Regions from separate parts of the Pseudomonas sp. TWI628 genome, predicted to be linked through region 2. Evidence: predicted binding sites of a transcription regulator. Region 2 holds the regulator's gene; each other region holds the start of a gene.

Region 1 (3,260 bases), on a different contig from region 2:
CTGCGCGGAGCTGCCCTATGCCGTGCTGGCCTTGGGGGACTCCAGCTACGACCAGTTCTGCGGCTTTGGCCGCAAGCTCGACCAGCGCCTGGCCGAACTGGGAGGGCGCCGTTTGCTGCAGCGGGTCGATTGCGAACCGGATTTCGATGAGGCCTTCGCCGGGTGGCTCGAAGCCCTGCTGCCGGAGCTCGGCAGCACCGGCTCGCCAGCACCGGTCAGTGCACCGGCGCCGGTCGCGAGCTACAGCAAGCAGCAACCGTGGTCGGCCCCGCTGCTGGAAAATCACCTGCTCAACGGCCCGGGTGCCAACAAGGAAACCCGCCAGCTGGTGTTTGGCCTGTCCGGCAGCGGTTTCACCTATGCCGCCGGCGATGCCTTGGGCGTATGGCCGCGCAACTGCCCGGCGTTGGTCGAGGAGCTGCTGGCGCTGATGCAGCTCGATGGCAAGGAATGGGTTGCGTTGAAGGGGCAGCAGGCGATGCCACTGGCCGAGGCCCTGGAAACGCACCTGGAAATCGCCAAGGTCAACCCGCAGCAACTGCAGGTGTTCAGCGCCCATGCCGCCGACCTGCGGCGTCTGCTGCAGCCCGAGTGCAAGGCCGAACTGCAGGATTGGCTGTGGGGCCGGCAACTGGTCGATGTGCTGCGTGCGTTCCCTCAGCAGTTGCCGCTGGCTACCTGGCTCGACCTGCTCAAGCCGTTGCAGCCGCGTCTGTATTCGATCAGCTCCAGCCCGTTGGCGCATCCGGACCAGGTCCACCTCACCGTCGCCACCGTGCGCTATGGCGAGCGCAAAGGGGTGTGTTCAACGTTCCTTGCGGACCGTGCGCAGGCGTTGAGGGTGGCAATCTTCCCGCAAGTGTCGAAGCACTTTCGCCTGCCTGAGGACGACAATCTGCCAGTGATCATGGTCGGCCCCGGCACCGGCATCGCGCCGTTCCGTGCCTTCCTCGAAGAGCGCGAGGCACGCGGTGCCACCGGCGGTAACTGGCTGTTCTTCGGCGAGCAGTTTGCGGCCACGGACTTTTATTACCAGGCACAGCTGGAGGCCTGGCAGGCGAGCGGGCATTTGCGCCTGGACACGGCGTTCTCGCGGGACCAGGCCGAGAAGGTCTATGTGCAGCAGCGCATGCTCGAGCAGGGCGCGCAGTTGTGGCAGTGGCTGGAGGCGGGCGCGTACTTCTATGTCTGTGGTGATGCCCAGCGCATGGCCAAGGATGTCGATGCGGCGTTGCGTGAGGTGATTGCCGTGCATGGCGGGGTGGATGCGGAGGCCTATGTCGAGGCGTTGGGCAAGGCCAAGCGCTATCGGCGCGATGTGTACTGATGTGCTCCAGGATGGTGAGCTCTGCACTTGAAATGTGCATTTGTTGTGCCGGCCTCTTCGCGGGTGAACCCGCTCCCACAGGTACTGTGCAAAGTTGAAGGCAGTGGAGGCCCTTGTGGGAGCGGTTTTACCCGCGAAGAGGCCTTTACAGGAAACTGGATTGGCACAGTCCCTGCTTTAACCCTGATACAACAAAGCCCACTGATCAACGGCGATCAACCCGGGCCACCCACCGTGATGAATACAGGCAAAGGCGCCTGGAGCTTCGGCTCCAGGCGCTTTTTTTTTGATCGAGGATCGGCTTATGAAGGCAACAGCGAGCGGGCAACGAGAGCGACTGGTCATCGTCGGCAACGGCATGGTCGGCCACCATTGCGTCGAGCAACTGGTCGAACGCGGCGCCCTTGAGCGCTTCGAGCTGCACGTGTTCGGCGAAGAACCTCAACGTGCCTACGACCGCGTGCACCTGTCGGAGTATTTCGCCGGCAGCTGCGCCGAGACCTTGGCCCTGTGCGGGCAGGCCTACTACGGCGACAGCGGCGTGCACCTGCACCTGGGCGAAGCGGTGCTGGAAGTCGACCGCGAACGCTGCGAGGTGGTGACTGCCGAGGGGCGCTACGGCTACGACCAGCTGATCCTGGCTACCGGCTCCTACCCGTTCGTGCCACCAATCGAAGGCTCCAGCGGCAATGCCCGCCTGGTCTACCGCACCCTCGACGACCTCGATGCCATTCGCGCCGCTGCCGGCCACGCGCGCCGTGGCGTGGTGGTCGGTGGCGGCCTGCTCGGCCTGGAAGCCGCCAACGCCCTGAAGTGCCTCGGCCTGGAAGCCCACGTGGTGGAATTCGCCCCACGGCTGATGCCGGTGCAACTGGACGGCGAGGGCGGCGCCGCGCTCAAGGCGCAAATCGAAGCGCTGGGCGTCGGCGTGCACCTGTCGCGCGCCACCCAGTCGATCAGCGCGGGTGAAGCCTACCGCTACCGCATGAATTTCGACGGCGGCGAACACCTGGAAACCGACCTGATCGTGTTCTCCGCCGGTATCCGCCCGCAAGACGCTTTGGGCCGTGCCAGCGGCCTGCAGATCGCCGCTCGCGGTGGCGTGGTAATCGATAACCACTGTCGTAGCAGCGACCCGCGCATCTTCGCCATCGGTGAATGCGCCTCGTGGAATGGCAGCGTGTTCGGCCTGGTCGCCCCGGGCTACAGCATGGCGCGCAACCTGGCAGCGCTGCTGATGGGCGAAGCTGCCAGCGAATTCACCGGTGCCGACATGTCGACCAAGCTCAAGCTGTTGGGCGTGGATGTCGGCTCCATCGGCGATGCCCACGGCGCCACGCCGGGTTCGCGTAGCTACCGCTTCATCGACGAGGCCAACAGCGCCTACCGCCGGCTGGTGGTGGATGCCAGCGGCAAGCACGTGCTCGGCGCGGTGCTGGTGGGCGACAACAGCTACTACGACACCCTGCTGCAGTACGCCCAGAACGGCATCGCCCTGCCGGCCGACCCGGCAGCACTGATCCTGCCGCAGAGTGGCGGCGCGCCTGCGCTCGGCGCCGATGCGCTGCCCGACAGCGCAACCATCTGCTCGTGCCATAACGTCAGCAAGGGCGCGGTGTGTGCGGCCATCGACAGTGGCTGCGGCGACCTCGCTGCGGTCAAAGGCTGCACCAAGGCCGCCACCGGCTGCGGCGGTTGCGCGGCACTGCTCAAGCAGGTGTTCGAGCACGAACTCACCGCCCGTGGGGTGACCGTCGACAAGAGCCTGTGCGAGCACTTCGCCTACACCCGTCAGGAGCTCTACGGGCTGGTGCGGGTCGAGGGTATCCGTAGCTTCAACGAACTGCTCGAACGCCACGGCAAGGGCCATGTCGGCTGCGACATCTGCAAGCCGGCGGTGGGCTCGATCCTTGCCTCGTGCTGGAACCAGCCG
Region 2 (3,260 bases):
GTTGTCTTCCAGGACATCGAGGGCGGTGCTCTTGCCGGAGCCGGACCGGCCGCTGACGATGATCAGGCGCATGTTCAGTGCTCGTTCTGTGCGTCCAGGACAACCTGGTACAGGGCCTCGCTGCTACCGGCGGCACGCAGCCGATCGCGGACCTCCTTGCGATCGAGCATGCTGGCGATCTGGCGCAGCAATTCAAGATGGGCATCGGTGGCCGCCTCTGGCACCAGCAGGACGAACAGCAGATCCACCGGTGCGCCATCGATGGCGTCGTAGTCGATCGGCGCATCCAGGTGCAGCAGGGCGCTGACTGGGGACGAGCAGCCTTCAAGTCGGCAATGGGGAATGGCAATGCCATTGCCAAAGCCGGTCGAGCCCAGTTTTTCGCGAGCGATGAGCTTTTCGAAGACGTCTTGCATCTCCAGCCCGTTTACTTGCTCGGCAATCAGGTTGGCGACCTTTTCCAGGGCGCGCTTCTTGCTGCCGCCCGGCACGTTCACCAGGGAACGGCCGGGGGTCAGGATGGTTTCGAGTCGGATCATGGATAAGAGGGATCAGCGGGCGGCTGCACCTTGCAGCAGGCTTTGCTGTTTTTCCTTGTGTTTTTTCAGTTGGCGGTCGAGCTTGTCGGCCAAGGCGTCGATCGCTGCATACATGTCTTCGTGTTCGGCGTTGGCAACCACTTCACCGCCGGGAATCTGCAGGGTCGCCTCGACCTTCTGCTGCAGCTTCTCGACTTTCATGATGACCTGCACGTTGGTGATCTTGTCGAAGTGACTTTCCACGCGAGCGAGCTTTTCAAGCACATAATCGCGCAGTGGCTGGGTGACTTCTACATGCTGTCCACTGATATTGACTTGCATACAGCTTCTCCTTTGTTGCCCGTGCATAAAGAGGCAGGTATTGCACCTGCCCCACAAACGCTGTGGCACATCCAGGGGCTACATCAGTCGCTTGCGCTCGCTCGACGGTGCGATGCCGAGGGACTCGCGGTACTTGGCGACGGTGCGACGGGCTACCTGGATGCCTTGTGCCTCCAGTAAACCAGCGATCTTGCTGTCACTCAATGGCTTTTTCTGATTTTCCGCCGCAACCAGTTTCTTGATGATCGCGCGGATTGCCGTAGACGAGCATTCTCCGCCTTCGGCGGTGCTGACGTGGCTGGAGAAAAAGTATTTCAGTTCGTAGATGCCACGCGGGGTGTGCATGTATTTCTGCGTGGTTACCCGCGAAATGGTCGACTCATGCATGCCCACCGCTTCGGCGATGTCATGCAGGACCAGCGGCTTCATCGCTTCATCGCCGTGGTCGAGGAAGCCGCGCTGGTGTTCGACGATTTGCGTGGCGACCTTCATCAGCGTTTCGTTGCGGCTTTGCAGGCTCTTGATGAACCAGCGCGCCTCTTGCAACTGGTTGCGCATGAAGGTGTTGTCGGCGCTGGTATCGGCGCGGCGGACGAAGCCGGCGTACTGCGGGTTGACCCGCAGGCGCGGGATCGCTTCCTGGTTCAGCTCGACCAGCCAGCGGTCGCTGTCCTTGCGCACGATCACGTCAGGCACCACGTATTCCGGTTCGCTCGACTCGATCTGCGAACCGGGCCGCGGGTTGAGGCTCTGCACCAGTTCGATCACCTGGCGCAGTTCGTCTTCCTTGAGCTTCATGCGGCGCATCAGCTGGCTGTAATCGCGGCTGCCGAGCAGGTCGATGAAGTCGGTGACCAGGCGCTGGGCCTCGCTCATCCAGGGCGTGCTGGCGGGCAGCTGGCGCAATTGCAGCAGCAGGCACTCGCCGAGGGTGCGTGCGCCGACGCCGGCCGGTTCGAACTGCTGGATGCGGTGCAGCACCGCCTCGACCTCGTCGAGCTCGATGTCCAGCTCCGGGTCGAAGCCTGCGCAGATTTCTTCGAGGGTATCTTCCAGGTAGCCCTGGCCGTTGATGCTGTCGATCAGGGTGACGGCGATCAGGCGGTCGGTGTCGGACATCGGTGCCAGGTTCAGCTGCCACAGCAGGTGGCTCTGCAGGCTTTCGCCAGCCGATGTGCGGGTGGTGAAGTCCCACTCGTCGTCATCGTTGCTCGGCAGGCTGCTGGCGCTAGTCTGGTAGATGTCTTCCCAGGCGGTGTCGACCGGAAGCTCGTTGGGGATTCGCTCGTTCCACTCACCGTCTTCCAGGGTTTCGGCACTGGAGGTGCTTTCCTGGAAGCTGTTGTCCTGGGCTTCGGCGGCCGGCTTGTTCTCGGCGTTGTCCGCCATCGGGTCGCTGTTGTCGAAGTCGTCGCCGTCTTCCTGACGTTCGAGCATCGGATTGGACTCCAGCGCTTCCTGGATTTCCTGCTGGAGGTCCAGGGTGGAGAGCTGAAGTAGGCGGATGGCCTGTTGCAACTGCGGGGTCATCGTCAGTTGCTGGCCCATTTTTAGGACGAGCGATGGTTTCATGGCTGGGGCTTAATACCTTGTTCGCCGGCGCGCATGCGCCATCCACTACACGAGGGCGCCAAAGCGCCAAATTCAAGCAAGTTTTATGCCTCAAATTGTAGCGTTTGCCTAGAGCGCTGTAACAACTTAAGCCCCTACAGGGCATTAATGCCAGTGCTCCAGGCAGGACCTGAGGGTCAGAGTCGGAACTCGTGGCCCAGGTAGACTTCCTTGACCAGGTCGTTGGCCAGGATGGTCTCGGCGTCCCCTTCGGCGATCAGTCGACCGTCGTTGACGATGTAGGCGGTCTCGCAGATATCCAGGGTTTCACGGACGTTGTGGTCGGTGATCAGTACACCGATACCCTTGGCCTTGAGGTGATGGATGATCTGCTTGATGTCGCCCACGGAAATCGGGTCGACACCGGCAAAAGGTTCGTCCAGCAGGATGAACTTCGGTGCGGTAGCCAGGGCGCGGGCAATTTCGACACGGCGGCGTTCACCACCGGAGAGGCTCATGCCGAGGTTGTCGCGGATGTGGCTGATGTGGAACTCCTGCAGCAGGCTTTCCAGCTCTTTGCGCCGGCCTTCGCGGTCGATGTCCTTGCGGGTCTCGAGAATGGCCATGATGTTGTCGGCCACCGACAGCTTGCGGAAGATCGAAGCTTCCTGCGGCAGGTAGCCGATGCCGGCGCGGGCGCGGCCATGCATGGGCTGGTGACTGACATCGAGGTTGTCGATCAGTACGCGCCCCTGGTCGGCCTGGACCAGCCCCACGATCATGTAGAAGCAGGTGGTCTTGCCGGCGCCGTTGGGGCCGAGCAGGCCGACGATCTGCCCGCTGTCGATC
Region 3 (3,260 bases), on a different contig from region 2:
TCAGACAGCACGAAGAAGCCCTGGCCCTGGATGCCCATGTCCAGCACGTTGCCGGTGTTGTTGACGTCACCCTGACTGAACTGCTGGGAGATCGCCGCCAGGCGCACACCGTTGCCGACCTGGTTCTTGCCCACGCCCAGACGGTTGGCACCGGCGTACACGTCGGCGAATTCGGCGCGCGAGGACTTGAAGCCCGTGGTATTGACGTTGGCAATGTTGTTGCCGGTAACGTCCAGCTGTTTGTTGGCTGCGTACAGACCGCTAAGGCCGATATTGAAAGACATGCTGTTGCTCCTTTTTGCCGTTCTGTCGGCCTTAGATACCGATGGTTTGTACGTCGGACAGCGAAACCTTGCCCACACCCGCCAGGTTCAGCACCATCTCGCCGGTGGTGTTGAAGCTGACACTGGTGACCTTGGCTGGCAGCAAGGTATTCATCTGCACCGCCTTGCCGTCCACCGTGCTGGTGGCAGTGAAGGTGTAGGTACCCGGGTCGACTTTCTCGCCCTTGTTATTGGTGCCATCCCAGATGAAGTCGCCGTAACCGGCCGCCTGCTCGCCCAACTCGATGGTCTTGACGGTGTTGCCATCCTTGTCGGTGATGGTGATCTTCGCTTCGCTGATGGCCTGAGGCACGACGAACTGCGCGTTGAAGCTGCTGGTGGTATCGACCACAGCCTTGTCGTTCTGCACGATCACTGAGCGACCGACCAGCGAAGACGCCTGCAGCGCTTGCGACGAAGCCATGGCGCTGGTGATCGAACTGACCGATTCGTTCAGCGACGTGATGCCTTCGAGGCTGCTGAACTGCGCCAGCTGGGCAACGAATTCGCTGTTGTCCTGCGGATCCAGCGGGTTCTGGTTCTGCATCTGGGTGACCAGCAACTGCAGGAACGCATCCTTGCCGAGGGCCTGGCCACCGGTCGCGGAGCTGGTCGTGGAGGCTTTCTTGGTGCTGGAGCTGACACCTGACGCCGCGATGACGTCGTTGAGGTTCACACCGCTGGTGCTATCGACTGCCATGGTCTGGATTCCTTATCACTGACCCAGGGTCAGTACTTTCTGCATCATGTTCTTGGCGGTGTTCATCAGCTCGGCGTTGGTCTGGAACGCACGGCTGGCGGAGATCATGTCAGCCATCTCCTCGACCACATTGACGTTCGGGTAATAGACGTAGCCGTCCTTGTTCGCCGCCGGGTGATTGGGCTCGTAGCGCGCTTCCAGGTTGCTCTGGTCTTCGACGATGCCCTTGACCTGCACGCCCTGCCCTGCTTCGCCCTGATCCTCGAACAGCGACTGGCTGACGCCGCTTTGCGCGTTCTGGAAGGTGGTGGCGAACACCGGGTGGCGCGCACGGTAGGTCTGGTCGATGCTCGACGACACGGTTTCGGCGTTGGCGATGTTCGAGGCGACGGTGTTGAGGCGGGTGTTCTGCGCGCTCATGCCGCTGCCGGCAATGTTGAAAACACTGGAAAGGGACATGAATTACTCTCCGCGCAGGGCCGAAACCAGCCCTTTGAATTTACTGTTGAGCAAGGTGAAGCTGGCCTGGAAACCGATGGCGTTTTCCGTGTAGTTCGATTGCTCGATCTGGGCGTCCACGGTGTTCTGGTCGATCGACGGCTGGGTCGGCACGCGGTATTGCACGGTGTCGTCAGCCATCGCCAGGCCTTCGGCCTCGATGTGCCGGCTGTTGGTGCGGTCCATGGCGAAGCGGCCGCTTTGCTGCTTCTGGCTCTCGGCGGCGAGCACCGAAGAGAAGTCCATGTCACGCGCCTTGTAGTTGGGCGTGTCGGCGTTGGCGATGTTGTTGGCCAGCACTTCGGCGCGCTGGGCGCGGAAGCCCAGTGCCTTTTCGTGAATGCCAAGCGCCTTGTCGAAACTGATGCTCATGTCGGGGAAACCTTCGAAGGTTGGCCGGAATTTCGTTGAGCAAGGTATAGCAAGGGCTGTGCCACTTCCCCGAAAGCCCGAAAACACTGGGCTGCGACGCTGGTGGCTGATGGCGAGATGCCAGAAAAGCGGCAAAGTGCTTCCGCCTGGCGAAGCGAAAGCGGCAATTGCCGGGTGGCAAAAGCGGCAAAACAAAAAATTGACGTCAGCAAACAGAAAGGCCGGCAACTTGCGCTGCCGGCCTCTCGGGTCATTTGGCCTGGTAGATAATCCCCGGGCTGCACTGGACCATCTGGTAATGGTCCGGCAACCCGTTCAGCGCTTCCGAAGCGCCGAGGAACAGGTAGCCCCCGGGCTTCAGGGTGCTGTGAATACGCATCAGGATGTCCTTCTTCACCTGCGCCGAGAAGTAGATCAGCACATTGCGGCAGAACACGATGTCGAACTTGCCCAGGCTCGCATAGCTGTCGAGCAGGTTGAACGAGCGGAACTCGACGCGGCTGCGGATTGCCGGCTTGACCGCCCAGCGCCCCGGCGCCTTGGGGTCGAAGTAGCGCTGCAGGCGCTCCTGGGACAGGCCACGGGCAATCGCCAGGCTGTCGTACTCACCGGTCTTGCAATTGGTCAGCATCGAGCCGGACAGGTCGGTGGCAACGATCTGCGCACCCATCTTCAGCTGGCCCAGGTTGCTGCGCTCGAATTCGTCGATGGCCATCGAGATCGAATACGGTTCCTGACCCGACGAGCAGGCCGCCGACCACATGCGCAGGCGCTGCCCGGGGTTGTTCCTGATGAACTCGGGAATGACCTTGTTCTTCAGCACTTCAAACGGGTAGGTATCGCGAAACCACAGGGTCTCGTTGGTGGTCATCGCATCCACCACCAGCTCGCGCAGGCCGCCCCGCGGCTGGGTCTGGATGCGCTGCACCAGCTCACCCAGGCTCTTGATGCCCTGCTGCTCCATCAGCTTGTTGAGACGGCTGGAAACCAGGTACTGCTTATTCTCGCCCAGCAGGATGCCACAGGCTTTTTCCAGGAAGACCCTGAACTGTTCGAACTCCAAATTACCCGTAGACACTACTGCCGCCTCTTTTAAATCACTGGTGCCGGGAGCATGCCCCCGGGCTGCTTCAATGCGTTGCCTTGATCCGGTCGACCACGCGCTGGGCCAGATCGTCCGGTTTGAACTTGGCCAGGAAATCATCTGCCCCGACCTTCTTGACCATCGCCTGGTTGAATACCCCGGACAACGAAGTATGCAGGCAGATGTGCAATTTTTGCATACGCGGGTCGCTGCGGATCTCTGCGGTAAGCGTATAGCCGTCCATTTCCGGCATTTCAATGTCGGAGATCATCATCAGGAACTC

The links. Region 2 encodes sigma-54, which starts transcription at its own class of promoters, with help from an activator protein. Its sites were predicted from a motif close to ANTGGCATNNANNTTGCTNT; they were not measured.
Region 1: a site for sigma-54 is predicted at 1,487-1,506, ahead of nirB (nitrite reductase large subunit NirB). Genes of this name have one in related genera too.
Region 3: a site for sigma-54 is predicted at 1,940-1,959, ahead of flgB (flagellar basal body rod protein FlgB). Genes of this name have one in related genera too.

Annotation. Positions count from the first base shown of each region.
Region 1 covers NZ_JBDJMM010000017.1:101,294-104,553, forward strand. Annotated here, with positions in the region: gene ABE528_RS15190 (bifunctional nitrate reductase/sulfite reductase flavoprotein subunit alpha) at 1-1,327, shown strand, start outside; gene nirB (nitrite reductase large subunit NirB) at 1,632-3,260, shown strand, end outside.
Region 2 covers NZ_JBDJMM010000014.1:126,362-129,621, forward strand. Annotated here, with positions in the region: gene rapZ (RNase adapter RapZ) at 1-72, opposite strand, end outside; gene ptsN (PTS IIA-like nitrogen regulatory protein PtsN) at 75-539, opposite strand; gene raiA (ribosome-associated translation inhibitor RaiA) at 552-860, opposite strand; gene ABE528_RS13045 (RNA polymerase factor sigma-54) at 939-2,432, opposite strand; gene lptB (LPS export ABC transporter ATP-binding protein) at 2,609-3,260, opposite strand, start outside.
Region 3 covers NZ_JBDJMM010000004.1:27,371-30,630, reverse strand. Annotated here, with positions in the region: gene flgE (flagellar hook protein FlgE) at 1-284, opposite strand, end outside; gene flgD (flagellar hook assembly protein FlgD) at 316-1,023, opposite strand; gene flgC (flagellar basal body rod protein FlgC) at 1,039-1,482, opposite strand; gene flgB (flagellar basal body rod protein FlgB) at 1,486-1,893, opposite strand; gene cheR (protein-glutamate O-methyltransferase CheR) at 2,144-2,971, opposite strand; gene ABE528_RS04065 (chemotaxis protein CheV) at 3,024-3,260, opposite strand, start outside.